3 regions of the Vibrio sp. 1402 genome follow, and region 3 is predicted to be linked to each of the others. Evidence: riboswitches for the same ligand, from Rfam matches in the RefSeq annotation. Region 3 holds a riboswitch; each other region holds the start of a gene.
What was found. Region 3 has a riboswitch for thiamine pyrophosphate ahead of thiC (phosphomethylpyrimidine synthase ThiC). Riboswitches for the same ligand answer to the same signal wherever they lie in the genome.

Region 1 (10,585 bases), on a different contig from region 3:
TGTATTCGCGGACATGGCAGAGATGCTAGCTCCGGGTGGCCGTGACGTATACACCGAAGGCAAAACCGAAATGGAATGGCTGTACGGCTTCTACAAGGCGGCGCAACAAGGTGGCCGTGGCTCTCGCGTAGCAATGCCGAACTTCAGCAAGTTCTGGGAAGATAACCAACTGATCGAGATGAAGTGGAACGAGAAGAACGCACAGTTTGTTCGTTACGCAGATTTCCGTGAAGACCCGATCATGAATCCACTCGGTACACCAAGTGGTAAGATCGAAATCTTCTCGAAAACCATTGAAGGCTATCAGTTGGAAGACTGTCCTCCACATCCAACGTGGATGGCACCAACCGAGTACACGGGTACTGCGAAAGATGGCGAGTTGCAGCTAATGACCGCGCACGCAGCGCATCGTCTACACAGCCAATTCAACTACGCGAAGATTCGCGAAGAGTACGCAATTGCAAACCGTGAACCTATTTGGATTCACCCTGAAGATGCGAAAGCGCGTGGTATTAAAACGGGCGATCTAGTTCGTGCGTTTAACAACCGTGGCCAAGTATTGGTTGGTGCAGAAGTGACTGACCGAATCAAGCAAGGTTCAGTGTGTATTCATGAAGGCGGTTGGCCGGATTTGGATCCTAAAACCGGCATTTGTAAGAACGGCGGTTGTAACGTGTTAACGTTGGATATTCCGACCTCTCGACTTGCAAACGGCTGTGCGGCGAACTCGGCACTGGTTCGTATTGAAAAATACACTGGCCCAGAATTAGAACTAACAGCGTTTGAACCACCAAGAAATGGCTAGAAAAAAGTAGCGATTGAAAGCAAGAAGCCAGCGAATCGCTGGCTTCTTTTTATCTAGTCATCGTTCACATTAGCGCGAAGCGAGAGAAACAAACGGCATCTGTTTCTTAATCTGAAATGTCGGGAGTAAAGTAAATACAATCGCGACAAACAAGACCGAGCCTATTAAATCTTCAGGGCGATGCATGCCCAGCCATAAGCGGCTATATGCGACGCTCATTCCCCACATCCACAATGACAGTGCAGAGATATAGCACTTGTTCTGTAAGAACAAACCACCAAAGAAAGCCAAACAAATCGAAACGAAAATCGTATGGCCGGATGGGAAAGAATAGTCTTTCTCGCCTTGCCAATGGCGCGTTCGCCAATCACTGACGTGTTCAGAAATCTGGTTAATTACGTTGGCTTGCTGCTTTGTATCCAACTGATAAAACGCTTCTGGGTGCTCAATCAATTGCTCTGCAGCAAGCAGTTCGGCGTAGGGACGCGGGCTTTCTGTCATCAGTTTTAGCCCCGTTTTGCTGGCAAAACCAATCACCAGTAACAACCCTAGCATTGAGAGTTTTTGTATCCACTCAATGCGACTTGGTTTAAAGCGAAATAAAGAAAGCAGTAGCAGTGTTAACGTAATTAAAAAACCTTTGCTACCAGCAGAATCTGTGAGCAAAGTAAAAGTAATACCCAGACTTTCAGGCACCTGTGAAGTGAGATTGTGATAAGAGCCAAACAGCGACATTGGGATGATGCCAAGAACAAACAAGGCGAGCATCATCAATCCATATTTTTTGGTTTTCATTGAGAGCGTTTTGTTTTTATTGAGGGTTATTCAACCACGTGAAAATAAGGGGCTTATCTTACGTTATCTGGCGTGAAAAACTTATCAACGCTCTGTCAATTTGACGAGAGAATGAAGGTTGAGTGATGAATTGATGACATTTATCCGGAGGGTAAAGGCGCTCATCCTTAAGCGTTGGGGCCTTAATCCATCAGAGAAAGTAAGTACTCTGCTGCTTTGGTTGGGTTTTCTGCATGACAAATGGCAGAAACCAAAGCCAAACCATGCACACCTGTCGCACTCAGGGCAGGAATGTTGGTTTCGTTGATGCCACCAATCGCGACGATTGGTAAGGGCGTGGTGTTCAGCGCCATCTTCAAACCATCAATACCCCAATGTTTTTTGGTGTTGGTTTTGGTTGGCGTCGCGAAGATCGCGCTCAAACCGATGTAATCAATCGGCAGAGAGTCCGCTTCTGCAAGCTGCTCTTCATTTTCGATGGATAAGCCGAGGATTTTGTTTGGTCCAATCAACTCACGAGCGATAGTTGCGGGCATGTCTGATTGCCCGAGGTGAACCCCATCAGCATCGACAGCCAGTGCGACATCTACGCGGTCATTGATGATCAAAGGAACATCGGTATCTTTAAGGATGTCTTTGACGGCTTGAGCACGTTCGATAAACGCACGCACATCGCCGTGTTTTTCGCGGACTTGTACCATGGTCACGCCACCTTCCACGGCTTTTCTCACGACACGTTTTAGTGTGGCTAAATCTTGTTGGTCGTCGGTGACCAAATACAAACGATAGGCGTTCATTGTGTTTCCTTTCGCCTCCCACTTTCGTTGGAGTGAGAGGCGTTTAAAGCATTGAGAAGCGATTTATCTCACTTGTAATTTAAGGCGTGTTGCCAGTGTTTCTTCATCCAGTTGGTAAAGCTCATCCAAAAGATGCATTTGCAAGCTACCTGGCCCTCGCGCTTGCTCAGCCGCAATTTCACCCACAACGCCAAGCACCGCTGCCGCAGCAAGGCCCGTTTCGTCGCCGATTGCTGCGAAAGCGCCAGTCAGTGCCGTTAGTGTGCAGCCCATGCCCGTTACGTAAGGCATCATCTCGTGACCATTATTCAGCTGGACGGTTTGCTCTTTTGTCACGATGTAGTCAGTTTCGCCGGAGATCACCACGCTCGCTCCGTATTCTTCAACTAAGAAGTGAGCCGCCCCAAGGGCTGCATCACTACTGTCGAGTGCATCTACACCTTTGCTTTGTGCTTGCTCACCAGCGAGAGCAATGCTTTCGGACGCATTACCACGAATGATTAACTTGTTTGCAAGGCGTGCGATTTCACGTGATGTCTCTGTACGTAGTGAGCTTGCTCCGCAACCGACTGGGTCGAGTATAACGATTTTACCATTGGCATTGGCTTGCTCTACGGCATAGCTCATACGAGGTGTCCAAACGCTGTCTAAGGTACCAATGTTGATAACCAGTGAGCCCGCGAACGACATCATCTCTGCCATTTCCTGCTTGGAGTGCGCCATGATTGGAGAAGCGCCGATAGCCAATAGCGCGTTTGCCGTGTTGTTCATCACCACGTAGTTAGTGATGTTGACGACTAATGGCTTTTGCTGGCGTACTGCGGTTAATGCTTGGGTGATTTGTTCAATTAACATGAGACTCTCCGATTAATCTTGCTGAGCATTCAGACCTTGTTGCCAGAATGCTACTTCCATACGCGTTGCAGTTTTGAATACCTGAATCAGGTTTTGACCACGCTGACTATTGATGTCGATTTCCGCCAATAACTGGTTAAAGTGTTCTGCACCTTTTGCGACACCAGATTGGAACTCCTCACCACCGTAGAGATTAATCCAACTTGCGTATGGATTGCCTTCGATTACTGTCTTTTCATCTTCAATCAGCATCTTACCGATAACGGCATAACCGATAGAGCATGGCGCTAGTGCCGCGTATAGATCAACAAGATCGCCCGTCATGCCAGCATCCAATACATAACGGGTGTAAGCTACTGTGCCGAAATCTTCTGGCTCGTTTTCTAAGTTGGATTCCGTCAGTCCCCATTGCTCACAGTAAGTCACGTGGTGGGCGATTTCAGAATCTAGCAATGCATGTACGCTTGGTAGGGCACGGCGCATGTCATCCAAAGTACGCGCTTTGTAGATCGCTAATGCGTAAGCTCGTGCGTACTGTTTTAGGAAAAGAAAATCCTGTTTTAGGTAATGTAGAAAACAAGGCTGAGCCAGAGTGCCTTGCGCCAATTGCTGCACGAAAGCATGCTCAGTGTATTCTTGCCAATCTTGGTGGCAAGCGTCGATCAAATCTTGGTATTTCATTATGGGTACCTCGTTATCAAAAGACCCTAGGCTTAGATCCTAAGGCCAGTAGAATTAGTCAAAGCTCGGTACGTAATCTTTCGCTTTTGGCAGTGTTTCGATGATGTTTTGTGAATACATGAACTCGGCATAATCATCGTAGCGTTTCAGATCTACTGCAGATGGACGAAGAGCGAAACGAGTTAGTGTGTCATTCCAAGCGCGCTGGTTAAGCTCGTTGTTGAGGGTGTCTGGTGAATAAGCCACAAACTCTTTCCAAGATTCTTTTGGATGGTTAACGATGTAAGTGGTCGCTTGCTCCAGTGCTTTGTTGAATGCCTTGATGGCTTCTTTGTCGTAGGTTTTTGCATTGGCTACGAAGACTAACTCGTCATACGCTGGCACGCCGTGTTCTTCAGGGAAGAAGGCTTTAGCTTTATAACCTTCTAGTGCAAGTTGGTTGGTTTCGAAGTTACGTAGACCACCCCAAATCGCATCCACCTTGCCAGACGCAAGAGACGAAGATAGCGCCCAACCTACGTTGATGATTTGTACGTCAGAAAACTTCACATTCTCTTGAGCTAACATAGTGCCGATTGTTGCTTCTTCGTTGCCTGCGATCGCAATACCGATCTTCTTACCTTTTAAGTCGCCAAGGTTTTCATTCTTACCGTTGTCCAACACCATCAGCGTGTTGAGTGGCGTAGCAATCAAAGTCGCAGAGCGGATTAATGGCAAACCCGCCGCGACATCGATAGTTAGGCTTGGCTGGTAAGAAATCGCCATGTCGACCTTGCCAGCAGCGACCAACTTAGGTGGCGTACTTGGATCTGCAGGCTCTTGAATGTTGACCTTCAAACCTTGTTCTTTGAAGTAACCGCGCTCTTTGGCAATCACGATAGGACCATGGTTTGGATTGACGAACCAATCCAACATCAGTGTCATCTCTTTTTCAGCTGCAAGCACGTTGGTTGATACCACTGAAGCGAGTAGAGCAGCAGCGCTCACAAGTTTGTTTTTATTCACGGGGTTCTTCCTTTTCTTTCCCAATTTTCTTTGGTTATTTTCTGTAATTACTTGCTTTCCCAAGGGATGGCTTTTTTCAATAATTTATCGGTGATGAAGTAGAGTGAGATAGACAGTACGGCGAGGATAAACAGCGCCGCAAACATCTCGTCAATGATCATGCGAGCATTAGCTTGGAGCATCAGATAACCCAAGCCTTCACTTGAACCTACCCACTCACCGACCACTGCTCCAATCGGCGCAATAACGACGGCAACACGAATGCCTGAGGCTAAAGTTGGTAGGGCGGCTGGCAATTGAATATGACGAAGTAACTGCCATTTAGACGCGCCCATGGTCTTGGCAAGGTCGAGGTAACCTGTTGGCGTATTGCGCAAGCCGTCATAGCAACATGTCGTGACAGGGAAAAAGATGATGATCGCCGCCATGACTACTTTTGATGCAATGCCGTAACCCAGCCAAAGCATGAGCACTGGCGCGATGGCGAACACAGGGATCGCTTGGCTAGCAATCAGAATAGGCAATAACCAACGCTTCAGCGGCTCGAACATCAGCATTTGCAATGCGAACAGCAAACCCATCGATAATCCAAGCGCCAAGCCAAATAAGATCTCTTGCGCGGTAACCCAAGTATGTTTGAGCAGGACATCGTAACGAGTGACCAATCTATCCAGCACTTCAATTGGTGAAGGTAAGATGAAGTTTGGCATGTCGAATATCACCACGACCAACTGCCACAATCCCAAGATCACCGCTGTGCTGATAACTAAGCGCAGAGCCGGATGGGTCACGCGTTCTTTTTTACTAATACGTGCCGAAACGGAGTTGTACTGAGTCATATCACTCATAGTCTTTCTCCAATTGATCCAAAATCGCCTGTTGAAGCGCGGCGCACTCTCCATCGAGAACTCGTGGCGGCTTGGAATCCGGAACAACCAAGTGCTGAGCTTGTGCAGGCGTGCCTTGCAATACATAGAGTTGATGAGCTAATCGCACCGCTTCTTGTGGGTCGTGGGTAATCAGAACAACCGTCTTATCTTTCAGTAATTCGGCAGACAAGGTTTGCAACTTATGGCGCGTAACCGCATCCAACGCAGAGAAAGGCTCATCCATCAGAACTAGAGGCTTGTCTTGCATCAGAGTGCGAGCAAGGGCAACACGTTGTCTCATGCCGCCAGAGAGCTGAGCTGGCTTAGCATCCGCGTAATCGGCGAGTCCCACTTGGCTTAGTAAAGTCAGTGCACGTTGTCTATTTTGCTCTGGTGCTTGCTCTTGAGAAAATCGAGAACTGAGGCAGACGTTATCCAGCACGTTAAACCACGGTAGCAATAAATCCTGCTGAGCCATGTAAGCGATACGGTCATGCAGTGCAGCGCCATCTGTTGTGATGAGTTCGCCATGCCAGTCAACTTGGTCATCCAGTAGGCCAGCTAAGTAACGCAATATTGTGGTTTTCCCGCAGCCACTTCGTCCGAGTAATACCGTCCATTTACCGACGGGAATGGTCATGTTCATTCCTGCTAAAGTCGGTGTTTGGCTATCTTTGTATCGCAGGCTAGCATCGGAAAGCTGAATGCCAATCGCGTTAGCGAACATAAGTATGACCCGCAAAAAAGTGGTTCACAGGGCCGTGACCTTTACCGACATCCAATTCATCAGCGTGCGCGATAGCTTGGCTGATGTACTGCTTACCAAGGTGCACCGCTTTGTGCAGATTGTTGCCTTGTCCAAGATAAGATGCGATGGCAGAAGACAGCGTGCAGCCTGTGCCATGGGTGTTTTTGGTTGGAAATCGCTTGGCGCTAATTAACTCGGCACTGTCTTGCATGATAAGCAGATCGTTGCTGTTTTCATTTTCTTCAAGGTGACCGCCTTTGAGCAGAATAGCTTTGGCGCCAAGCGCACGAAGGTCGGTAATCATATCGTTCATTTCAGATTCTGACTGAGGCATTGGCTTACCCGTCAATGCTGCGCCTTCGGGTAGGTTAGGGGTAATGATGTCTGCGAGCGGAATCAATTCTTCTTTTAAAGTGCTGATTGCCGACTGTTCCAGTAATAGATCGCCGCTAGTGGCCACCATTACAGGGTCAATCACGAGGTGTTTTGGCTGGTATTGTTTAATTTTGTCAGCAACGACTTTGATGATGTTGGAATCGGCCAGCATGCCCACTTTGACTGCAACGATGTTGAGGTCGGTAAATACTGCATCAAGTTGGCTCTCTACATGGTCGAGAGGAATGGGGAAAATCGCAGAAACGCCTTGGGTATTTTGCGAAGTAATCGCCGTGATTACCGAGCAAGCAAAACTGCCGGTTGCGGACATCGCTTTGATGTCGGCTTGAATACCTGCACCGCCACCACTGTCTGAGCCCGCGATGGTCAATACGATAGGGGTAGGCAAGGCTGGCGTGTGATGTGAATGAGGTTGTGATTGCTGCGTCATGGTCGCTCCTACTACAAGACGTATAGGAACTGACTTTGACCATTGCAGATAGATCGATTTTTCGATCGCTATCGCTTACCTAAGAGGGGCGACGAAAGGCAAAGTGTGCATAGTTCCCTACGTCAGTGCTAACTGAATCAGGTTCAACGGGTCTCGAATTTCGATCTCAGCCAACACTTGTCGTGTGGCCCCCCGACTATTTCGTTCGGATGATAGCAGGACCATTGCGGAAGGGATACGTTTTTTGAGCGTAATTATAATGAGTATTCAATTATGCGAGGTGAGTGATAAAGTAAGCACCTAAATGGTTTGCTGGGTGGAATTTACTAGTGCAACGCTCTGGTGAATGAGCAGAACCTGGAATATTTAATAAATAATCGTGGTCTCGTTAAGCAAGGATTAGCATAAAACAAGGTTAAAAAACTGTTAAAATTTAACGTGTTGCCAATTTAACTTTGTTGAACTTTTTCACAGTTAATTAGGATGGCTAAGACGATCATCGAGCAAGGAGACTTCATGCTTAATTCTGTAACAGCGAAGTCAGTGATCGATCATGCGCTCTTTTTGGGGGCTGATTTCGCTGAACTATTCGTTGAACATCACCAAACCAACACTGTCCAGCTCGCATCTGGTGAAGTGGATAAGGTTAACTCGGGTATCGATTTTGGTATCGGTATTCGTCTTTTTTTCGGTCATAAGGTGCTTTACGGTTACACCAACAGCACAGATGAAGCCGAACTAAAGCGCGTAACCTCGCTGCTTGCTGCAAAAGACAAGCGTGAGCAAATCGCGTCAGCGGGTTCTTTGAATTTGAACCGCTACCCAATCCAACATGGTTGCCGCATGCCGCTAAGTAAGGATGCTAACCTAGATTCAAAAATCGCGTTTCTATTGAAAGTTGACCAAGCCGCACGTGCTGAGAGTGAGCATATCAGCCAGTTTATTGGCAGCGTGCTTCAGCGTGAACAACAAGTGTCTATCTTCAACTCAGAAGGTCTACACGTTGACGATACTCGCCACTACATTCGTGTTGCTGGTAACACTGTCGCGCAAAAAGGTAATGAGCAGTCTTCTGGTATGGAAGGTCCTGGCGCTCTTGCTGGTTGGGAATTCAGTGAACAGCTTGATGCCAAAGAGCTAGGTCAAACTATCGCGCAGCAAGCGTTAGTAAAACTTGGCGCAGATGCTTGTCCATCGGGTGAAATGCCGGTGGTGATTGGTAACGGCTTTGGCGGCGTTATCTTCCATGAAGCATGTGGTCACTTGCTAGAAACCACTTCAGTTGCGAAGAAAGCTTCAGTATTCCACGACAAGATGGGCGAAATGGTTGCTCACACCGCAGTGAATGCGGTCGATGATGGCACCATGACCAACGAATGGGGCTCGATTCATGTTGATGACGAAGGTATGAAGACTCAGCGCACTCAATTGATCAAAGACGGTAAGCTAACCAGCTTCATGGTCGATAAAATGGGTGGCATGAAGACAGGTTACGAGCCAACGGGTTCTGGTCGTCGTCAAAACTACAAGTTCGCACCAACCTCGCGTATGCGTAACACCTTTATCGAAGAAGGCGAGCATTCACTTGATGATATGCTGGCAGGCATCGAACGTGGCATCTATGCGAAGAAGATGGGCGGCGGCTCGGTTCAACCGGGCACGGGTGAGTTTAACTTTGCTGTTCGTGAAGCTTATCTCATTGAAAATGGCAAAATCACCAAGCCTCTGAAAACAGCAACGCTGATCAGCACAGGTCCAAAAGTGTTGAAAGAAATCAGCATGGTTGGTAAGGACATGGCGCTTGCGCCGGGCATGTGTGGTTCCGTGAGTGGCTCAGTGCCAACAACAGTCGGTCAGCCAACGCTGAAAGTCGATAATATTCTGGTAGGAGGCGGTAACTAATGAGCCAAGAACAACAACTTCTTAATGCGGTTGATTACGTCCTATCAGAAGCAAAACGCCAAGGTGCAGAAGCGGACGTCATTGTAAACCGCAACAGCAGCTTTTCTCTGAAAGCGAACCAAGGAAAGCTGGATGAGTACAAAGTAAGCTCAAGCCAAGTTCTGGGTGTTCGTGTTGTGAAAGATGCGCGTGTTGCAACGAGCTATTCTGAGTCGTTAGAGCAACCAAGCTTAGATTTGATGCTGACTAACGCACTGCAAAGCGCTCGCTTTTCCAAGCAAGATGAACATCAGACAATTAGTTGCGTGAACAGCCAAATTGCGACTGATGTTGCTGAGATTTCACAAGAAGATACGACTTCTGTTGATGAAAAAATTGAGCTGTCTCTCGCACTTGAGCAAGGCGTAGTCGCTCTACCTCACGCTTCTAGCGCACCTTACAATGGTTACAGCGATGGCGAAACACAACTAATCATTGCCAATACTCAAGGCACATTGTGTCAACACTTCGAGCGCTCGTTCACTTGTTACGCTTATACCTTGTTTGAAAAAGACGGCAAACAGTCAATGGCGGGGAGAATGTCACTTGGTCGCCGTTTTGATGAGTTGAATCCAGCTTACTGTATAGAAGGCGGTTACAACCTTGCTCGAGATCTTCTTGAAGGTGCACCGGTTGCGACGGGTAACTACCCTGCTATCTTCCATATCAATGCGCTAGCAAGTCTATTCGGTGCTTTCGGCAGTGCTTTCTCTGGCGTAAGCGCGATGAAAGGCATTACGCCACTGGGTGACAAGCTTGGTCAACGTGTTGCGAGTGATTTAATTACCTTTACTGATACGGCTTACATGCCAAATGGTATGGCAATCGCAAGTTTTGATAGTGAAGGCTTTGCTACTCAAGACAACGTGATGATTGCTAATGGTGAGTTGAAAACCTTGCTACACAACAGCCAGACCGCAAGTTACTTGGGCGCGGTCTCGACAGCAAGTGCCGCTCGCGATGCAAAATCGAGCCTAGACGTATCAGCGAATCACAAAGTGATTACGACAGGTAACAGCAGTGCGTCAGAAGTAAAAGCGGGTGAGTACCTAGAGTTAGTCGAACTTCAAGGTGTCCATTCTGGTGCGGATGCAGTGAGTGGTGATTTCTCATTTGGCGCGAGTGGTTTCTTGTGCCGTGATGGTGAGCGCGTTCAACCAGTGCGTGGTATCACTGTAGCGGGTAACTTCTACAAGATGCTGCAAGAAGTTGAGGCAGTGGGTGATACTCAGCTAATTAACGATAGCCGAACTTTCTTCTCGC
Region 2 (10,585 bases), on a different contig from region 3:
AAGGTGACATGCTTCAGCAAACCAAAGATGGCTTTGTCGATCTTGCCGAGAGCTTAGTTTCTGGTGCGCGTAATATGATTGGTATCGGCGTTGCAACCGCGGCAGCGGGCACCGTTGTTGGTGTTGTTACACTAACGGGTATCGGCCTAGTGATGACCGACTTCGTCGAGTTTATCTCTGGTGGCAGTATCATTCTTATGCTGCTGTTTACCGCCATCATTAGCTTGGTTCTGGGGATGGGTCTGCCAACCACGGCGAACTACATCGTGGTCTCTACGCTAATGGCGCCGGTTATTGTTACGCTCGGCGCGGCGCATGGCTTGATTATTCCGTTGATAGCGGTGCACTTATTCGTTTTCTACTTTGGTATTTTGGCCGACGATACCCCACCTGTAGGTCTTGCAGCTTTTGCAGCAGCCGCAATTGCGAAATCAGATCCAATTCGTACCGGTATCCAAGGTTTTACTTACGATATTCGAACCGCTATTTTGCCGTTCATGTTTGTGTTCAATACCCAGCTATTGTTAATGGGGATCGACTCTTGGTGGCATTTGGCGCTCACGGTCATCTCATCGATCATTGCAATGCTGATATTCTCTGCGGCAACTCAAGGGTGGTGGTTCACGCGTAACAAGTGGTGGGAAACAGTCCTATTATTAGTACTGACGTTTTCGTTTTTCCGTCCAGGTTTTTGGTGGGACATGCTGTACCCAGCGAAAGTTCTTTCTCCTGGCGTTGAGGTAGCTCAAATCACGGAAACACTAAATGTAGGAGAATCATTGGAGTTACGTGTTGCCGGTGAAAACCTTGAGGGCGACTACATTGAGAAAACGGTTCGTCTTCCATTCGAAGACAGTGCGACAACAGCAGACGCACGTATTTCATCTATGGGTCTAATGCTGACCGAAAGTGACAACAAAATGATTGTCGATATGGTTGAATTTGGTAGTCCAGCAGAGTCCGCAGGTATCGACTTTGATTGGGAAATCAAGTGGGTTATCCAGGATGCAGACCGTCCGATGAAAGAGTGGGTGTTTGTACCATGCTTAATGATTTTGCTGGTGCTTGCAATGAACCAAAAACGTCGTGCTCGTAAGGAACAATTGAGCGCATAACCGATTTGGCCCCGAGGATAAAGGGGCCTTAATGAGAGACATTGAATGTACAAACAAATTCTTGTTCCGGTTGATCTAAATGACCAAGGCTTTTCAGACCGAGCGGTTGAACTAGCGGTTTGGCAGGCAAAGCAAGCAAATGCTCAAATCCATCTTCTGACGGTACTACCTGGTATTCACATGTCGATGGTTGCCACATACTTTCCGAAAGATGCTGCGGCCAAAATGAAGCAAGACGTGAAGCAGCAACTAAAAACTTTCGCTAATGAGCATATTGCTGAAGATGTGGTTTACCAAGTGCATGTTGCTGAAGGCAAGGCCTACGCGACCATTCTTGATTATGCAGAACGTTTAGGCGCAGATCTCATCATTATGCCAAGTCACAAGCGCTCTAAAATCAATAAAGTAATGCTTGGCTCCGTCGCGAGTAAGGTTGTGGAATATTCTCCAATCAATGTGATGGTCGTAAAACCGCAAGGCTAAGTAAATACAGAAACGAAAAAGGACGCTAACATTAGCGTCCTTTTTATATTAAACAAGTAAGGGTTATGCCATCACTGGGTAATCGGTATAACCTTCTGCTCCACCCAAATAAAAGTGTTCTGGTTTCGCCTCATTAAGAGGTGCATTTTTCTTAAATCGCTCAACTAAATCTGGGTTTGCGATAAAGGGAACGCCAAATGCGACCACATCAACTTTGTTTTCTGCAATTGCTGTTGCCGCTTCTTGTGCACTGTAGCCCACGTTCGCCATTAAGTGGCCTTGATAGTTTTCGCGTGCTGGCTTGAGAACATCTGCTTTTTGTACGCCTTTCAGATCCGCACGCACCACGTGCCAATAAGCAAGATCGAAAGAATTAAGTTGCTCTGCTAAGTAACGCACCAAGCCAACTGGATCACTGTCTTTCATGTCATTAAATCCATTTAGCGGAGATGTACGCAGACCGACTCTTCCAGGTCCCCACACCTCAACGACTTCTTTCACTATCTCAAGTAAAAATCGAGCACGATTTTCAACCGAACCACCGTATTCATCGGTACGTAAATTTGAACCGTCACGAAGGAAGTTATCAATAAGATAACCATTTGCGCCATGTATCTCGACCCCATCAAAGCCTGCTTTCTTGGCGTTTTCTGCACCTTGTTTAAACGCCGCAACAATGGAAGCTATCTCATCCACTTCGAGTGCTCGTGGTACCGTATATGCTTGCTTACCCGAAGGGGTATGGACTAATTCATCACGAATGGCCAATGCGCTCGCCGCTACAGGTGTTTTTCCTTCATTCAGATCAGGATGACAAGCTCGTCCCGCATGCCAAATTTGCAGTACAATCTTACCGCCTCTCTCATGAACCGCATCCGTTACCTTTTTCCAAGCTGCGATTTGCTCTTCGCTGTAAATGCCCGGCTCTGCCATGAAAGCAGACGTACCTTCCATCACCATGGTGCATTCAGCAATGATTAGTCCGGCACTCGCACGTTGAGCGTAGTATTCAACCATAAGGTCATTAGGAATATGGTCCGCACCAGCACGAGCTCGCGTTAAAGGCGCCATAATGGCACGGTTATCTAATGCTAATTGACCGAGTTCGATAGGAGAAAATAAGTCTACAGAGTTGGACATGTTGTTTACCTCAAATGACAATAACTTGATGGCTAAGGATGAGGTGCCAGACTATAATCAGATTAATATTGAAACAATATGGATAATTGAAAGTGATTGTTCGCAATTTAGAAACAATTGACTTTAGAACGCTTTCTATCTTTGTCACAAGCTGTCGACTACTGAGCTTAACCAAGTGCGCGCTGGAGTTAAACCTACCAAAATCTACTGTTAGCAAAGCCATAACCAAACTCGAACAACACTTTGAAGCCAAACTGCTAGAGCGCACAACCCGAAAGTTAGTGATCACCGAAGCTGGCCAAATGGTTTTAGAGCGTGCTGCAAGCTTAGTTGAGGAATTCCACTCAATTGGCCATGACGTTCAGGAGATGGAACAACAGATCCAAGGCCGGCTGCGTATTTCCGCGCCACCAGCGTTGGATGCGTATATGGCGGAGCACATCTTTTTGCCATTTTTAAAACAATGGCCAAAAGTACAAATTGCGTTAGAAGCATCGAACGATTTTGTTGATCTCTTTTCACACGGCTTTGATATGGCAATTCGAGTCGGTCAGATAGTTGATGATCGATTGATCGCAAAAAAATTAGGCTATACCACTCGAGTTCTGGCTGCTAGCCCTGAGTATTTAGCTGAGTTCGGCGTACCTGAAACGCCAGAAGATCTGACAAAACACAACTGTTTGAGGTATCAATATGTTTCAGAAATAGGGCCTTGGACGCTGATCTCACACGATAATACCGTCAATGTTTCAATAACCAGTAACTTCTCAAGTACAACTGTAGAAGCAATATTGAAAGGTGCACTTAAAGGACTAGGCATCGCTAACTTACCTGTGCAAAACATGACGCAAGAGCTAGAAAGTGGCACCTTAGTCAGAGTGTTGCCGCAATGGCACACGGTACCAATGCCTATTTATCTAGTCTATCGTCCTGGAGCAAACCGCCCACGGCGCGTACAAGCAATGATTGACCATATCATGAGCTTAAGATCTCAATTTGAATTTGGCCCTAGGCATGGTTTGTGTTGCGGAGAAGCATAACCTAGCAACTATCAGGCACTAGCATGCGGCTCGGATAAATGCCGCAAGCTTCTCACTAGCATGCTGTTCACTCAATGCAGACATATCACCCGCGGCTTCCACTTTACCATCTGCCACAAACACAAAGTGGCTGGCAATCGCTTTGGCATCGCTTAAATGGTGCGTGACCATCAATACGGTTATTCCCCGCTCTGCTGCGAGTTTTTTTACCAAGCTCAGCATCTCTTCACGCAACACCGGATCAAGCGCCGAGAACGGCTCATCCAATAGCCACATGGGATGAGGCTGAACAAAACAACGCGCTAAGGCAACACGTTGACGCTGGCCACCAGAAAGATGCTCTGGCAAACGGTCGAGGTACTCTGCAACACCAACTTGCTGCGCGGCTTGTTCAATCTGACGATTTTGGTCCACCGTAAGCTTTAGCCCTGGGTGTAAGCCCAAACCGATGTTGTCACGCACCGATAAGTGAGCAAACAAATTGTGCTCTTGGAACAACATAGAGAACGGACGCAGATAAGGCTCTTTACGCACAATGGACTCACCATCAACACAAATATCACCACGGTCAGGATGGATGAATCCTGCCACCAACGCCAGCAAGGTTGACTTCCCTGCCCCACTTGGTCCCATCAGCGACACAATCTGTCCTTGCTCAATCGTTAAGTCAAAACGAAACAGTTCACGTTGGTAGGTGTACTGCACATCATCCAACACTAACATTACGCTCTCTCCTTCGTTTTCAATACTTTCTCAATCAAGGCAAAACAGCCCACACTCAACAACAATAAGGTCACCGATACCACCGCAGCCGCGTCCATCTGATAGCTGCCAAGCAGCTGGAATAAATACAGAGGTAAAGTGCGGAACTCTTGCCCGCCAAACAACGCAATAGCACTTAAATCGCCAATCGCAAACATAAAGCTGATCGCAAACGCATGTGCAAACGGCTTGCGTAGCGCCTGCCACTCCACCACTTTAAACCGTTGCCAGCCACGCATGCCTAAGCTGGCACATACATACTGATACTGTTGTTCAATGTGCAGCATTGGCTGCGCTAGCGTTTTGATCACGTAAGGCAAAGCCATCAAACCGTTCACCAAAATCACGACAAAAAATGCCAAGCTAAAAACATCGGTAAATGCGCGCAGTAGTAAGAATAAACCGGTGCTAATCACCAGACCTGGAGTCACCAAAATAACGGTGCCGATTAACTCAATCTGATCGGCTCGCGTGTTTTTGTACTGCAACCGCCAACGGCGACTGGTCAATAGTATGGGCACCCCAGCAGCGACCGCAAGCGCGCTAGCGACACAGGCGACTTTGAGGGAGTTCAATAGCGCAGACCAAAAACGCTCATCGGTTAATACTGTCCAAACTTGTTGGTTGATGCCACTCAGTAACACCATCAATAACGGCGGTATTACCAGTAAAAAGGCACCTATGATCCAAAAGCTATCCCAAGCTTTTGACCACCCATGATCCTTCGTTAAATATTGCTGTACCGATGTGCTTCCAGCACTGATAGAAACAGGCCTTGTTAACTTCTGCACTCCAATAGCAAGCAGTCCACATAACAGCATCTGCCACAGCGCCAATAACGCCCCAGCTTGTAAATCAAAATCAAACTTAATCGCTTGGTAAATGGCCAATTCAATGGTGGTGGATTTTGGCCCGCCCCCCAACGCCATTACAGTGGCAAAACTGGTAAAGCACAACATAAACACCAACCCACAAACGTGGGGAAGCTGCTGCCTTAAACGCGGCCATTCTACCCAGCGAAACTTATCCCAATGGCTCATCCCAAGATGCGCGCAAAGCTTATGCTGCTCGGCAGGAATAGACTCCAAGGCTTGCAGAAGCAATCGTGCCGCGTAAGGTAAATTAAAGAACACATGGGCGAGTAAAATGCCGTTCAAACCGTAAATAGAGAATGGCAGTTTAGTGTCGAAACTTTGCAACCACTGCGCCAACAAACCACTGTTGCCATAAATCGCTAACAGCCCAAAAACACCAACCAAAACCGGCAAAACCAGTGTCGATGCAAACAGCTTAAGCAGTAATGATTTACCAATAAATTGGCGACGCGAAAGTGCGTGCGCTACTGGAATGGCAAAGCCAACACTGAGCAATGTGGAAAGAAACGCTTGGTAGAAACTGAACTTGGTGACATGTTGATAGTACGGGTCGCCCCATACCACAGACACATCAAGTGAAGGGGCTTGAACAATCAAAGCACCTAGGGCAGAAATAACAAAGGTCGCGATGATCATCGCGACCCCTAAACCTATTTTTGGAACAGAATTCAAAGGTAAAACCTATCTCATTCAGATGAGGATGGAAACGTCAGCTAAAACGTCAATGCGCTTTGCCATTCGCGAATCCAAGACTTACGCATTTTTGCCACTTCATCAGCACTAAAGCTCAACGACTTGCTTGGAACACTCAAAGTTTCAAAACCTTTAGGTAACTCAACGTCAGTGACTGGGTACATCCAGTTACCCGTTGGCATCGCCGATTGGAACTCATCACTTAAAATGAAACTCATAAATTGATCAGCAAGTTCTGAATTTTTTGCCCCTTTCACTTTGGCGGCGACTTCAACTTGCATGTAGTGGCCTTCAGCAAAATTCGCCGTAGCAAACTTCGAATCGTTTTCCGCAATTAAGTGGTACGCAGGTGAAGTGGTGTAAGAAAGCACTAAATCGGACTCACCATTGAGGAACATAGAATACGCCTCAGACCAACCTTTCGTGACCGTTACGGTTTTGCTCGCTAGCTTCTGCCACGCTTGCGTCACATCGTCGCCATAAATAGATTTCATCCATAGCATTAAGCCTTGGCCCGGCGTTGAAGTCCGCGGATCTTGGTAAATCACTTTCAGATCGTCGCGCGTTTCCACCAGCTCTTTCATGCTTTTCGGCGGATTAGCCAGTTTCTCTTTGTTGTACACAAACGCGAAGTAGCCGTAATCGTACGGTACAAACGTCGTGTCACTCCAACCGTTTGGTAACACTGTGTTAGCCGTATCCACATTGTGCTCGGCAAGCAGATCGGTTTTCTTCGCTTCTGCCATCAGATTGTTATCCAAACCTAATACGATGTCCGCTTTGCTATTACCGCCTTCAAGACGAAGACGATTCAGAATCGACACACCATCGTCCAACGCTACGAAGTTAACGTCACAGCCACATTTTGCTTCAAAAGCTTGCTCGATTTTAGGACCCGGGCCCCAATCTGCGGCAAAAGAGTCGTAGGTATAGATGGTTAATGTGTTTTCAGCGGCAAACGCTGAAGTAGAGGTGATTGCAGCTAAGGCAATCAGATTTAGAGTGGGTTTCACTGCTCGCTCTCCATGAGTATTTCAGAGAAATAAGTTGAGCGGCACAGGGTTTGAGGCGGCTATTAAGGACTTCCAATATCCAGACTCAATTCCTACGCCAGCATTATCTGGTTCAGGTAATACGGGTCCCTAGTTAAACACTTAGGTCTCAGCGCCCCAATGCATTGATTGACTCAATGCTAAATGGGTTTGCTCCCCGATGAGTTGGATGGATTGTAAAGGTATTTGAGTGGTTACACAATCAGCTCACGAGCGCTGGTCATAACCCCAACGAGGCACCAAACCTTGCTCAATACCTAAGTGGTCGAGAATTCTCGCCACCATAAAATCCACTAAGTCTTCAATGCTCTTTGGCTGATGATAGAAGCCCGGAGCCGCTGGCATGATGGTGACGCCCATTTGCGACAGTTTGTGCATGTTCTCGAGATGTAGCGTTGAAAATGGTGTTTCGCGAACCACGAGCAACAGCTGCCCGCGCTCTTTCATTACTACATCAGCGGCCCGTTCGATCAAGTTGTCCGACATACCGTGTGCTATGGCCGCAACGCTTCCCGCAGAGCATGGGCAAACCACCATTTGCTTGGGTGCAGCAGAACCAGACGCAACCGGCGAGAACCAATCGTCTTTACCGCAAACGGTGATGTTATTTGGATTGCAGTTCAGGTGCTCTACTAATGCTTGCTGCGCCGCTTCTGGGCCACTTGGTAGCTTAAGATTATGCTCGGTTGCCATCACAACACGAGCCGCCGAAGAAATCAGAACGTAGACATGATAATCCGCCGCAACCAAGCATTCTAAAAGACGAAGGCCGTAGGGAGCACCAGAAGCCCCCGTTAATGCCAACGTGATGGCTTTTTTATGAGAGGGTTGTGTTTTGTTTTGCATATCAATCAGGCTTTTTGTTTTAACTGCTCAAGAAGTTTTCCGTGAATACCACCAAAGCCACCGTTGCTCATGACTAGAATTTGGTCACCTGGTCGCGCACGTTCGACGATCTTGGCTACAAAGTTATCTATATCCGCATCGACAAACGCTGGCTGTGTGCATTGGTCGGCAATGTCTTGCACAGACCACTCGATATTATCTGGCTGGAACAAGAAGACTTCATCTGCACTGTGTAGTGACTCTGCAAGTGTGTTTTTGTGTACGCCACGCTTCATGGTGGCAGAACGCGGCTCTAACACAGCTAAGATGCGTTTTTCACCTACCTTGTTACGCAAACCACCGACAGTAAGTTCAATTGCCGTTGGGTGATGCGCAAAATCATCGTAAACCGTCACACCTTGTTCTTCACCTTTCAGCTCTAAACGGCGCTTGGTATTGATGAAACGCCCTAATGCTTGGCAAGCAAGAGCCGGAGTGACTCCAACATGTCGTGCAGCAGCGATTGCCATCAGCGCATTATCCACATTGTGGTCACCCACCAAATTCCATTCGACGGTACCAACCTTCTCGCCTTGCAACGCAACGTCAAATTTTGAGCCATCAAGCACTAATTTGTGCGCTTGCCAGTCACCATTCTCACCAGAGAACTGTTTTTCAGTCCAGCAGCCACGCTCTAATACATCCGCTAACGCCTGATCTTTTCTCGGCGCTAAGATCAATCCATTGCCCGGTACAGTTCGCACTAAATGATGGAATTGGCGCTTGATCGCTTCTAGATCATCGAAGATATCAGCATGATCAAACTCAAGATTGTTCATGATTAAAGTGCGAGGATGGTAATGCACAAACTTAGAACGCTTATCGAAAAAAGCACTGTCATATTCGTCGGCTTCAACGACAAAAAACATGCTTTCACCCAAACGAGCAGACACTCCGAAGTTACCGAGTACCCCACCGACTAAGAAACCCGGTTGATAACCACAATCTTCAAGTATCCAAGCAAGCATGCTCGACGTGGTCGTTTTCCCATGTGTACCCGATACCGCCAATACCCAACGATCATGCAGCAAAAACTCGTTGAGCCACTGCGGGCCAGAGGTGTAACGCATGTTAGTGTTGAGCACATGCTCGACACAAGGGTTGCCACGGCTCATCGCATTACCAATCACCACAAGATCTGGTTGAGGGTCGAGTTGAGACGGGTCAAAGCCTTCAATAATTTCAATACCTTGAGACTCAAGCAGTGTGCTCATTGGCGGATAAACGTTGGCATCAGAACCAGTGACTTTATGTCCTAATTGGCGCGCTAGAATCGCTGCGCCGCCCATAAATGTGCCACAGATACCCAAGATATGAATGTGCATAAACTAAACCTTGTAATGCGTTTTTTAATGCTTTCATTATCGCGATTACCGCCTGAAAAGCGAGTGACTTTAGCCTTCTTCTTGCAGTCCCTTTCACAAATATGACAAGGTTGAACACAGACTGTACAACCTCTTGCTTACTGATGAATCCCTCAAACAAGTCTACAAATAAATTGAGATCTCAAACAGTTACTTCATTACCATTAAAAAGATCTGCGACTTAAACTTACATCCAGCGCAATCGTTTAACATCCATAAAGAGATGCTCACTTGCGCACTACCCCCAATGAAATGAAAATGTAAGGATTAACCATGTCAGGACTGCGCACCCTAGGCGAGTTCATTGTCGAAAAACAAGCGGATTTCCCCCACGCTAGCGGTGATCTATCATCCCTTTTAGCCTCCATTCGTTTAGCTGCAAAAATCGTTAACCGCGAAATCAACGCAGCGGGTCTCGGTGATATCACTGGTGCTGTAGGCACGGAAAATGTCCAAGGTGAAGATCAGCAAAAGCTCGATGTTTACGCGAACGATAAGTTCAAAGCCGCGCTTGAAGCTCGTGATCAAGTGTGTGGCGTTGCCAGTGAAGAAGAAGACGAAGCAGTTGCGTTCAATAAAGAACTCAACCAAAACGCCAAATATGTAGTACTGATGGACCCACTTGATGGTTCTTCTAACATCGATGTGAACGTCTCTGTTGGTACTATCTTCTCGATTTACCGTCGTGTTTCTCCAATCGGTACTCCACCAACTGAAGAAGACTTCCTACAACCTGGTCACAAACAAGTGGCTGCGGGCTACGTAATTTACGGCTCCTCCACCATGTTGGTATACACAACTGGTAACGGCGTAAACGGCTTTACTTACGACCCATCTATCGGCAGCTTCTGTCTTTCTCATGAAAACATGATGATTCCTGATGATGGTAAGATCTACTCCATCAACGAAGGTAATTACATTCGTTTCCCTCAAGGGGTGAAGAAGTACATCAAGTACTGCCAAGAAAACGTGCCAGAAGACGGTCGCCCATACACTTCTCGCTACATTGGCTCGCTGGTTGCTGATTTCCACCGCAACCTACTGAAAGGTGGTATCTACCTTTACCCAAGCACACAAAGCCACCCACAAGGCAAGCTACGCCTGCTTTACGAATGTAACCCTATGGCATTCCTCATTGAGCAAGCTGGCGGCATTGCATCGGACGGCGTGAATCGC
Region 3 (10,585 bases):
CCTGGGTTTAACACAGACGTACTCGCATTTAATGGTTCGATTCCAGCGCCTGTGATTCGTTGTCGCCAAGGCGAGAAAGTTATAATTCGGTTTACTAACAAGCTTTCAGAGCCGACTACAATCCACTGGCATGGCTTGCGAATCCCTATTGAAATGGATGGTGTACCTTTCTTAAGCCAGCCGCCTATCATGCCGGGTGAAACATTCGTTTATGAATTTACACCACCAGATGCAGGCACGTTTTGGTATCACCCCCACATGAATAGCGTTAAGCAACTTGGTATGGGCTTAGTTGGGCTAATTATCGTTGAAGAGGCTGAGCCTGTTCTATTTGATGAAGAACAGGAAATAGTTCTAAAGCATTGGCATTTAGACAAACAAGGTCAGTGGAAGAACCTTATGGTACCGCGCTTGAGCGCTCGTATGGGGACTCCCGGAGAGTGGAGTAGCGTCAATGGTGTGCATGAACCTGTTTATACGCTGAAGCAGAATGCTACCACGCGATTAAGAATTGCTAACGTCGATAACACCATTACTTACCCGATCGCTATTGAAGGTGCAGAGGCTTGGGTTATTGCTATTGATGGTAACCCTGTTAAAACGCCTTATAAGCTCACTCAGCATAAAATTGGTCCAGGAATGAGGTTAGATGTCGGATTGATTGCTCCGAAGGCTGGAACACGTGTTTATGTGCGTCAAATGAAAGGACGCTTCCCATTCCCTTTGTGCGAGTTTGACGTTGTTGAGTCTGACTTGCCGAGCAACCAGAAACTGCCTTTATTACCTCTCAACCCTGTGCCAGCTCTCGATTTGAAAAATGCAGAGCAAATCGATTATGTGTTTGAGTGGGAGGGGGCGATCACTCCTGCTGATAAATCGGGCAAAGCGATACCTAAGTTCTGGCTGATGAACAAAAGGGCTTGGGAGGGAATGAGCAAAGATAATATTCCAGCGCCGCTTTCAACATTGGAGATGGGAAAAACCTATATCTTCAACCTAAAGAACGTCACCCAATATCATCATCCTATTCATCTTCATGGACACACATTTACGGTTCTTGAGTTAGATGGCAAAAAACTCGACGAACCGTTTCATACCGATACGGTCTTACTTGGAAAAAACGGCAGTGCGAAAGCGGCATTTGTTGCAGATAACCCAGGGCGTTGGATGTACCATTGTCATGTAATTGAACATATGAAGACGGGTTTGATGGGTTACATTGAAGTAAAGTGACTCCTGTAACTTTTAAAATCTTGATAAGTTTTAAGCGCTATACTTTGCTGAATTCTAAGATTGTATAATCACTATTGCCGTAAATTTGATTACAATGTCGCCATTAAATTTTCTGGGGGAATTATGGGACAACTATCCGTTTTGGGTTTTATTGCATTGGGTGGTGCATTTGGTGCATGTTCTCGTTACTTAATTTCTGAACTTTGTGTCATTTTATTGGGGCGTGGTTTTCCATATGGTACGTTAACCGTTAACGTTGTTGGCTCATTTATGATGGGCTTATTGATAGCAGCTTTCGATAATGAACTTTTGGCAACGGAACCTTGGCGACAAGTGATTGGCTTGGGTTTTTTAGGGGCACTAACGACGTTTTCCACCTTCTCGATGGATAATGTGTTGCTTATGCAGCAGGGCGCTTTCTTTAAGATGGGGTTGAACGTATTGTTGAATGTAGTGTTAAGTATTTCAGCGGCGTGGATAGGCTTTCAATTATTGATGCGCAGCTAGCAAAGTAGTTAAAAATTGAACAGGTCGGCTTGGTTTCACCAAGCCGTTTTTATATACTGACATCACTTGTCGGAGTGCCATAAGGCTGAGACCGTTAATTCGGGATCCGTTGAACCTGATCAGATTAGAATCTGCGAAGGGAACAAGAGAAGATATTCACACCGGAGTTCTTTCTGGTTGACCTATCAAAAGTCGAATGTTGTTACAGGCAAATATCGTAAGCTTTAACTAGCCTTAATTTGACTCCTCTTGTCGCATCTATCCGCCAAGCATTTTTATCCAATTACTTTTTATCTAGTATAACAAAGCAAGGAAAAATGCTATGTCGAGTCGCAAACAAGCGAGACTGGAAGCAAAACAGTTCATTGATACACTCTCGGTACAACCGTACCCCAATTCAAGCAAAGTCTACGTAGAAGGCTCACGTCCAGATATTCGTGTGCCAATGCGTGAAATATCACTCGCTGATAGCCTTATTGGAGGCACAAAAGAAGCGCCTATTTTCGAGCCTAATGAGCCAGTACGCGTTTACGATACCTCGGGTGTATACACAGATCCAGAGCACACCATAGACCTCTATAGCGGCTTACCTAAGCTGAGAGAAGGGTGGATTGAAGAGCGTGCCGATACTGAGCTACTTGATGAAGTAAGCTCGGTGTACACCAAAGAACGCTTAGAAGACGAAACACTAGACGATCTTCGTTACGGTAATCTACCACGTATTCGACGTGCCAAAGATGGCCATTGTGTGACCCAATTGCACTATGCTCGCAAAGGTATAATCACCCCAGAAATGGAATACATCGCCCTGCGTGAAAATATGGGGCGTGCTCAATACCGCGATGAAGTGCTGAATCAACAGCATCCGGGTCAAAGCTTTGGAGCGAATCTTCCAAAAGACATTACCGCCGAGTTTGTGCGTAAAGAAGTCGCCGAAGGTCGCGCGATTATCCCTTCCAATATCAACCACCCAGAATCCGAACCAATGATCATTGGACGTAACTTTTTGGTCAAAGTGAACGCCAACATCGGTAACTCATCGGTCACTTCTTCGATTGAAGAAGAAGTAGAGAAACTAGTGTGGGCAACGCGCTGGGGTGGAGATACCGTTATGGATCTCTCTACTGGACGTAATATTCACGAAACTCGCGAGTGGATTCTACGTAACAGTCCAGTTCCGATCGGTACCGTACCAATGTATCAAGCGCTTGAGAAAGTGAATGGTGTGGCGGAAAACCTTAACTGGGAAGTGATGCGCGATACTCTGATCGAGCAAGCAGAGCAGGGCGTTGATTACTTCACCATCCATGCCGGTTTACTACTGCGCTATGTACCGATGACGGCAAAACGCGTTACTGGCATCGTCTCTCGTGGTGGTTCTATCATCGCGAAATGGTGTTTAGCGCATCACCAAGAAAGCTTCTTATATACTCACTTCCGAGAGATCTGTGAAATCTGTGCTAAGTACGATGTCGCACTATCTCTTGGTGATGGTCTGCGTCCTGGCTCGGTTGCTGATGCTAACGATGAAGCGCAATTTGCAGAGCTTCGTACTCTTGGCGAATTGACCAAGGTTGCGTGGGAATACGACGTACAGGTGATTATTGAAGGCCCTGGTCATGTTCCAATGCATATGATCAAAGAGAACATGGAAGAGCAGTTAGAGCACTGTCATGAGGCTCCTTTCTATACTCTTGGTCCATTGACGACAGACGTCGCTCCTGGTTACGACCATATTACTTCAGGTATTGGCGCTGCCATGATTGGTTGGTATGGCTGTGCAATGCTTTGCTACGTAACTCCTAAAGAGCATCTTGGTTTACCAAACAAAGAAGACGTGAAAGTAGGCATGATCACTTACAAGCTTGCTGCGCACGCCGCTGATTTGGCGAAAGGACACCCTGGTGCACAAGTTCGTGATAACGCGCTTTCTAAAGCTCGCTTCGAGTTCCGCTGGGAAGACCAATTTAACTTGTCGCTCGACCCAGATACCGCGCGTGCTTTCCATGATGAAACCTTGCCTCAAGAGTCTGGAAAAGTTGCTCACTTCTGTTCGATGTGCGGACCAAAGTTCTGCTCTATGAAGATTTCGCAAGAGGTACGAGAGTACGCAAAAGATACTGAGCAAGTTGCTGCGGACCAAGCTATCTCAATCAAAATGCTGGATGATCCTCTTGAGGGGATGCGTCAGAAATCGCAAGAATTTAGAGATACAGGTTCTGAGTTATACCACCCAGCAGCACATGCCGAGGTAAGTGGCTAATGAGCAAAATCCTTATTCCGTCATCATTGATTGAACTGACAGGTTTAGTTCAGCAATGTTTGTTGTTGGCGAAAGAACAGGGTTTTAACATTGAAGACATTGAGTTGGGTGTGAGCCCAACTCAATCTATTCAGCTTGTTCGTGACCAACAGACTACGCACATAACGACAGACCTTATTGATGGTTATGACTCTGAGCATGAGAGTTCATTTGTGCTCTATTACCGCTCTGCTTTACCGATAGAAGCATGTGCTAAGCAACCGTCGAAAGCGATTTATATTGGCATTGCTGATACGCAGGTATCCGATGAAAAGGAGAAAGTGCTTCAGCTTGATATCTGGCGTCACCCAATTAACAACGAAGTGAGAGCGCTTTCCGTTAAGTCCAAATTCAACGCAATGTTCGATCCCGAACATCACCTTGCTTGGATAGTAACGCTGACAGTACTCGATTTTCCTATCGAAGATGCGTTAACACTTGCTCGAGGAATGCTAACTCAACAAGCGAATGTTTCACGTGAAACACTGTTTAATGACAACCTTGACGAGGGACGAACTACTCAGTGGGCTGCCCAATTTGATGATTTCCCCACACCTGTACTGGAGGATAACCGACTAGGTATTCAAGTTGGTTGGTCTGCACAAGGTGAGAGCGTTAGCTTTCCAACTCTAACTAAGCAAAGTCTAGGGCTCTATCCAGTCGTTGATGATGTTGCTTGGATTGAGCGTCTACTGCCACTAGGCATCAACACTATTCAACTGCGAATCAAGAACCCACAACAAGCCGATTTAGAACAACAGATCATTCGAGCAATTGAGCTAGGTCGTCAGTATCAAGCACAAGTGTTCATCAATGACTATTGGCAGTTGGCAATCAAGCATGGCGCTTATGGTGTTCACCTAGGACAAGAAGACATAGAAGAATCGAATTTAGCTCAGCTAACTAAAGCGGGTATTCATCTTGGTCTTTCTACTCATGGTTATTATGAGTTACTGCGTATCGTACAAATTCATCCTAGCTACATCGCACTAGGGCATATTTTCCCAACCACCACTAAACAGATGCCATCGAAGCCACAAGGTTTGGTGCGCTTGGCGCTGTATCAAAAGCTGATTGATAGCATTCCTTATACAAATACAGAGGCTGCTTTCCGCCCTTCAAAAGACAAAGCAGTTAGTGACAATGTGCTTGGCTTTCCGACGGTCGCGATTGGTGGTATTGACCAATCTAATGCAGACCAAGTTTGGCAAACAGGTGTTTCTAGCTTAGCAGTAGTGCGTGCTATTACGTTGGCAGAATCACCTCAATCCGTCATCGAGTTCTTCGCACAACTGATGAACGAAAGACAGCTAATGTTTACTGATCAGAATAGTGAGTTGGCGCATAGCAAGAGAGGCGAGCATGCTCACGGATAAGCAGTTCCTTCGCTATCAGCGTCAAGTCGCTCTGCCTGAAATTGCCGAAGTTGGGCAAGAGCGTTTGAGCAAATCGCATGTTCTGATCATCGGTTGTGGTGGATTGGGGAGCGCAGCGAGTTTGTACTTGGCGTCAGCGGGGGTTGGTAAATTGGTTGTGGTTGATGACGATGACGTTGATAGCAGTAACCTACAACGTCAGATCATTTATCGTGAACAAGACCTCCAAGTTGCGAAAACAAAAGCGACTGTAAAGCAACTGGCCGAACTTAATTCTATGGTCCAAATTCGAGCTCTCAATAAGCGATTAGACAAAGCACAACTGCAGCTTGAGGTGATGCTAGCGGATGTGGTGCTCGACTGCACCGATAACATGCCAACGCGCCAGCTAATTAACCAAGTTTGTTTCGAGCAAAATACGCCGCTCATCTCGGCGGCAGCAATTGGTTGGCAAGGACAATTCGCTGTCTTTGATTACCAAACACCAAGTGAACAAGAAGCGCAGAGTAAAGCCTGTTACCGCTGTTTGTATCCGTTTGACGAATTACCACAAAGTCAAAAATGCAGTGAGAGCGGTGTCGTCGGTCCGGTGGTGGGCACACTTGGTAACTACCAAGCGATAGCGGCAATTCAAAAACTGGCGACGGGAAAGTTTCATGTCGAGACTGCCAAGTTGCATCTGTTTGATGGGTTGAAAATGCAATGGCAAACCATGGCGATAAGCAAAGACAAACAGTGCCAAGTGTGTGCTCAGATTTAGCTTACGAGCAATGGGCAGAATTAAGAGAGTTGGAAGCAATGACGTTATCAGAACAACAAACAACACAAATGATCGCTGCTGACTTAGATGTGATCACTATTGTCATCAATGACCAGTCACATCAAGTTGCTAGTGAGTCGAATCTACAGCAAATCATTAGTCAATTTGCGCTGCCTGAAATGGGCTGTGTTTTTGCAATTAACAACAATGTTGTGCCGCGCAGTGAGTGGGCTAGCACAGTTCTTTCACAGGGAGATAGCATCTCTTTGTTTCAAGCGATCGCAGGGGGTTAACGTCGATGCTTAAAATTGGTGATAAACAATTCGAATCAAGACTGTTCACGGGAACAGGGAAGTTTGCCAACAGCCGATTAATGGCAGAAGCGATTCAAGTGTCGGGATCTCAACTTGCGACCATGGCGTTGAAGCGTGTCGATGTGAACGACCAACAAGACGATATTTTGCTGCCGTTAGTACAATCGGGTGTGAACTTATTGCCGAACACCTCAGGTGCAAAGAATGCTAAAGATGCTGTGTTTGCTGCGCAACTGGCGCGAGAAGCGTTAGGTACAAACTGGCTAAAACTGGAAATTCATCCAGACCCGAAGTACTTGATGCCCGATCCAATTGAGACACTTGCAGCCGCTGAGCAACTGGTTCGTGAGGGCTTCATTGTCCTTCCTTATTGTCATGCTGACCCGGTTCTGTGTAAACGATTGGAAGAAGTAGGCTGTGCTGCAGTCATGCCATTAGGTGCGCCGATTGGTTCTAACAAAGGGATAGTTTCTCACGACTTCTTAGAGATCATTATCGACCAAGCTAATGTTCCTGTGGTTGTGGATGCGGGTATTGGTGCTCCTTCACATGCCGCACGTGCGATGGAAATGGGCGCGGATGCCGTGCTCGTCAATACTGCGATTGCAGCTTCGAGCGATCCTGTTGCGATGGCGAAGGCATTTAAGTTGGCGGTAGAGTCGGGGCGTATGGCTTATGAAGCTGGACTTGCCGGTAAGGTTTCTCATGCGGTTGCGTCGAGTCCACTGACGTCATTCCTAGATGAGCTTTAGTACTAGATTGGCTTTAGCTATTAAGCGAGGAAAACATGAGCTTCGTTGAACAATTTAAGCAGCTTAATTGGGATGACATTTCGATGTCGATCTACGCGAAAACGGCACAAGATGTCGAGCGAGCATTGAATAAACCCAAGCGTGATTTGGAAGATTTTAAAGCGCTAATTTCACCAGCGGCTGAAGCGTACTTAGAGCAAATGGCGCAACTGTCATACTCGGCGACGCGTAAGCGTTTTGGTAATACCATGTCGCTTTACATTCCATTATACCTCTCTAACTTGTGCGCCAATGCTTGTACCTATTGTGGCTTCTCGATGGAGAATAGAATCAAGCGTCGTACTTTGAATAGGGACGAAGTTGCTGCAGAAGTCGAAGCCATCAAACGCATGAAGTTCGATAGCGTATTACTGGTGACTGGCGAACACGAAACCAAAGTGGGAATGAAATACTTCCGCGAAATGGTGCCGATGATTAAGAAGCGCTTTAACTATTTGGCGATGGAAGTACAACCGCTAGATCAAGACGAATACGCAGAGCTCAAGACATTGGGTTTGGATGCGGTGATGGTCTATCAAGAAACGTATCATCCTTCGACTTACGCCGAGCACCATTTGCGAGGTAATAAAATGGATTTCGAATACCGATTGGATACACCCGATCGTCTTGCAAAAGCGGGTATTGATAAGATCGGTATTGGTGCTTTGATAGGGTTGGAAGAGTGGCGAACAGATTGTTTTTATGTAGCAGCGCACTTGGACTATCTTGAGCGCACGTATTGGCAGACTCGTTACTCAATTTCTTTCCCACGTTTACGTCCTTGTGAGGGCGCGCTCCAACCAAAATCAGTCATGACGGATAAGCAACTTGTTCAGCTGATTTGCGCTTATCGTTTGTTGAATCCAGAAGTGGAGTTGTCATTATCGACTCGTGAGTCACCGAAGTTTAGAGATAACGCATTGCCTTTAGGTATTACCAGTATGTCTGCTGCATCGAAAACTCAGCCGGGTGGGTATGCGATGGATGATGTTGAACTCGAGCAGTTTGAGATCAGTGATGAGCGAAGCGCGGGTTCAGTGGAAGATATGATTCGAGCCAAAGGCTTTGACCCAGTATGGCGAGATTGGCACTCGGCGTATTCTGGTTAAGTAGCAAAGAAAGCTACTGGTCATCGTTATGTTTCACGTGAAACATAGGCAAAAAAAGAGGGTTGATGCAAAACATCAACCCTCTACTTTTTTCTAGCTTCTAGCTTCTAGCTTCTAGCTTCTAGCTGTGTGCTACAGGTAGCGTTGCTTGACGAAGCCACTCTTTCACATCACCTTCAACTAGCGGGCTGATCTCATCCCATACTTTCTGATGGTAATCATTCAGCCAAGCAAGTTCTGGACGAGTTAGCATATCAACGTTGATATTGCGCTTGTCGATTGGACAGCGCGTTAGCGACTCAAATGACAGAACAGGGAAGTCACCGTTAGTTGGGGTTTCAACAACAAGCTCTAGGTTCTCAATACGGATACCAAACGCATCTGCACGGTAGTAACCTGGCTCGTTGGATAGCACCATGCCTTCTGTTAGAGGCACGTCGATTTGCTTCTTCGAAATGCTCGCTGGACCTTCATGAACACTTAGGAAGTGACCAACACCGTGACCAGTACCGTGATCGTAATCGTAGCCTTCCGCCCATAGGTGCTGACGAGCTAGCGTATCGATTTGGTAACCACGTGTGCCTTTCGGGAAACGTGCACGAGCAACACCGATGTGACCTTTTAGTGCGAGAGTGAATTGTTTAATCATCTCTTGTGAAGGCTGACCGATCGCAATTGTACGCGTGATGTCTGTCGTGCCATCTAGGTACTGACCGCCTGAATCCACTAGGTAAAGTGTGTTCAGTTCTAGCTTGCCAGGTTCAGGTTGGTTATCGTGATTATAGTGACACATCGCCGCGTTGCCACCTGCTGCCGAGATAGTATCGAAGCTAAGATCCATAAGTGTCGGGTCTTCGCTACGGAACGCTTCCAGTTTGTCTGCCAGCGTCGCTTCATCATGCAGGTTACCAGCAGCGACTTCAGCATCTAACCAAGACAGGAACTTACTCATCGCTACGCCATCGCGGATATGACATGCTTTCATGCCTGCGATTTCAACTGCGTTCTTTGCTGCTTTTGGCATTAGACATGGATCAGCTTTACTCACCACAGATGCGCCAGCGTTTTGTAGAACCAGCTTAAACCACGCGTTACTTGTCGCAGGGTCAACCAGTACATTCTTGCCAGTTAGGTTTTCTAGTCGTGCTTGCAATGCTTCTGGGTGATGAACCGTCACGCCGGCAGCAACATGAGCGTCAAACTCAGCAGGTAGGCGAGCAGGATCTAGGAAGTATTCCACGCTTGAGTCTGAGTGCAGAATCGCGTGAGAAAGCAGAACTGGTAGACGTGAGACATCTAGACCACGAACGTTGAGCAACCAACAGATAGAATCAAGTGCTGTGATCACTGCGCTGTCTGCACCGGCTTTTTTCACGAGCTCTGCGATTTCTTGGCGTTTGCTTTCACTTGATTGTCCAACTGTTTCTGTTGCCATTAGGCGAACATCAGAAACCACAGGAGCAGGGCGGTCGTGCCACAGTTCATCAATTGGGTTGCTATCGAGAATCTTAAGCTCAAGGGCACCTGCAAGTTTTGCTTGTGCCATGTCTAGCCAAGCAGAGTTGTGCATGCGAGGGTCGATTGCCACAGACGCGCCATTTGCAAGATGGTCTTTAATCCAATCTAGTGCAGGCTCTTCAATCAAGTGACGGTATTCGAATAGATCAGCAGGAACCTGCTTTGTTACTTGTACTGTGTAGCGACCATCAACAAAGATAGCGGCTTTGTCTTTGGTGATTACCGCAGCACCAGCAGAACCGGTAAAGCCAGTTAGCCAATGTAAACGCTCGTTGTGCGCTGGTACGTATTCACCCAAGTACTCGTCTTCATGAGGGACAAGTAGGGCATCAATATTATGTTGTGCTAGCCATTCGCGAATTGCATTCACGCGGCTTTGGGTATCGTTGTGCATCTGTGTTATTCCTTCAAATTACCGCTCCTTCATGCTCAGGTGTGGGAGCTGTTTCCATCTGCTTCATGCAGTTTACGATTCCATTGAGGTTCGCAATCACTTCAATAGAGTCGGAGTACAACTAGGCCATAGATGAGCCAAAAAGGACTACGACAGTTAAGCTACTCATTTTAGCCGCTAAGCGCAAATTGAGCGCGGTGTTTTTATCTAAGGTGATCGGTTTTTTGTGTGATCATCGTACGTAGCCAGCCTAATGCAGGGTCGTTTTCTCTGTCTCGGTG

Region 1: another riboswitch for thiamine pyrophosphate. It lies ahead of thiD (bifunctional hydroxymethylpyrimidine kinase/phosphomethylpyrimidine kinase); the one in region 3 lies ahead of thiC (phosphomethylpyrimidine synthase ThiC).
Region 2: another riboswitch for thiamine pyrophosphate. It lies ahead of thiB (thiamine ABC transporter substrate binding subunit); the one in region 3 lies ahead of thiC (phosphomethylpyrimidine synthase ThiC).

The regions. Positions count from the first base shown of each region.
Region 1 is NZ_JAWOWE010000013.1:1,928-12,512, reverse strand. It holds gene R7044_RS19760 (trimethylamine-N-oxide reductase 2) at 1-805, shown strand, start outside; gene R7044_RS19755 (phosphatase PAP2 family protein) at 875-1,600, opposite strand; gene thiE (thiamine phosphate synthase) at 1,783-2,397, opposite strand; gene thiM (hydroxyethylthiazole kinase) at 2,461-3,252, opposite strand; gene tenA (thiaminase II) at 3,265-3,933, opposite strand; gene R7044_RS19735 (ABC transporter substrate-binding protein) at 3,988-4,938, opposite strand; gene R7044_RS19730 (ABC transporter permease) at 4,986-5,786, opposite strand; gene R7044_RS19725 (ABC transporter ATP-binding protein) at 5,779-6,534, opposite strand; gene thiD (bifunctional hydroxymethylpyrimidine kinase/phosphomethylpyrimidine kinase) at 6,524-7,381, opposite strand; TPP riboswitch at 7,479-7,586, opposite strand; gene R7044_RS19715 (TldD/PmbA family protein) at 7,898-9,283, shown strand; gene R7044_RS19710 (TldD/PmbA family protein) at 9,283-10,585, shown strand, end outside.
Region 2 is NZ_JAWOWE010000003.1:264,957-275,541, reverse strand. It holds gene R7044_RS07695 (TRAP transporter permease) at 1-1,115, shown strand, start outside; gene R7044_RS07690 (universal stress protein) at 1,161-1,598, shown strand; gene R7044_RS07685 (alkene reductase) at 1,662-2,738, opposite strand; gene R7044_RS07680 (LysR family transcriptional regulator) at 2,831-3,778, shown strand; gene thiQ (thiamine ABC transporter ATP-binding protein) at 3,797-4,501, opposite strand; gene thiP (thiamine/thiamine pyrophosphate ABC transporter permease ThiP) at 4,501-6,087, opposite strand; gene thiB (thiamine ABC transporter substrate binding subunit) at 6,129-7,121, opposite strand; TPP riboswitch at 7,194-7,330, opposite strand; gene R7044_RS07660 (flavin prenyltransferase UbiX) at 7,368-8,006, opposite strand; gene mpl (UDP-N-acetylmuramate:L-alanyl-gamma-D-glutamyl-meso-diaminopimelate ligase) at 8,012-9,370, opposite strand; gene fbp (class 1 fructose-bisphosphatase) at 9,683-10,585, shown strand, end outside.
Region 3 is NZ_JAWOWE010000022.1:606-11,190, forward strand. It holds gene R7044_RS22655 (multicopper oxidase family protein) at 1-1,233, shown strand, start outside; gene crcB (fluoride efflux transporter CrcB) at 1,357-1,740, shown strand; TPP riboswitch at 1,801-1,899, shown strand; gene thiC (phosphomethylpyrimidine synthase ThiC) at 2,063-4,003, shown strand; gene R7044_RS22670 (thiamine phosphate synthase) at 4,003-5,418, shown strand; gene R7044_RS22675 (HesA/MoeB/ThiF family protein) at 5,405-6,178, shown strand; gene thiS (sulfur carrier protein ThiS) at 6,217-6,471, shown strand; gene R7044_RS22685 (thiazole synthase) at 6,477-7,244, shown strand; gene thiH (2-iminoacetate synthase ThiH) at 7,280-8,392, shown strand; gene R7044_RS22695 (aminopeptidase P family protein) at 8,514-10,304, opposite strand; gene R7044_RS22700 (LysR family transcriptional regulator) at 10,508-10,585, opposite strand, start outside.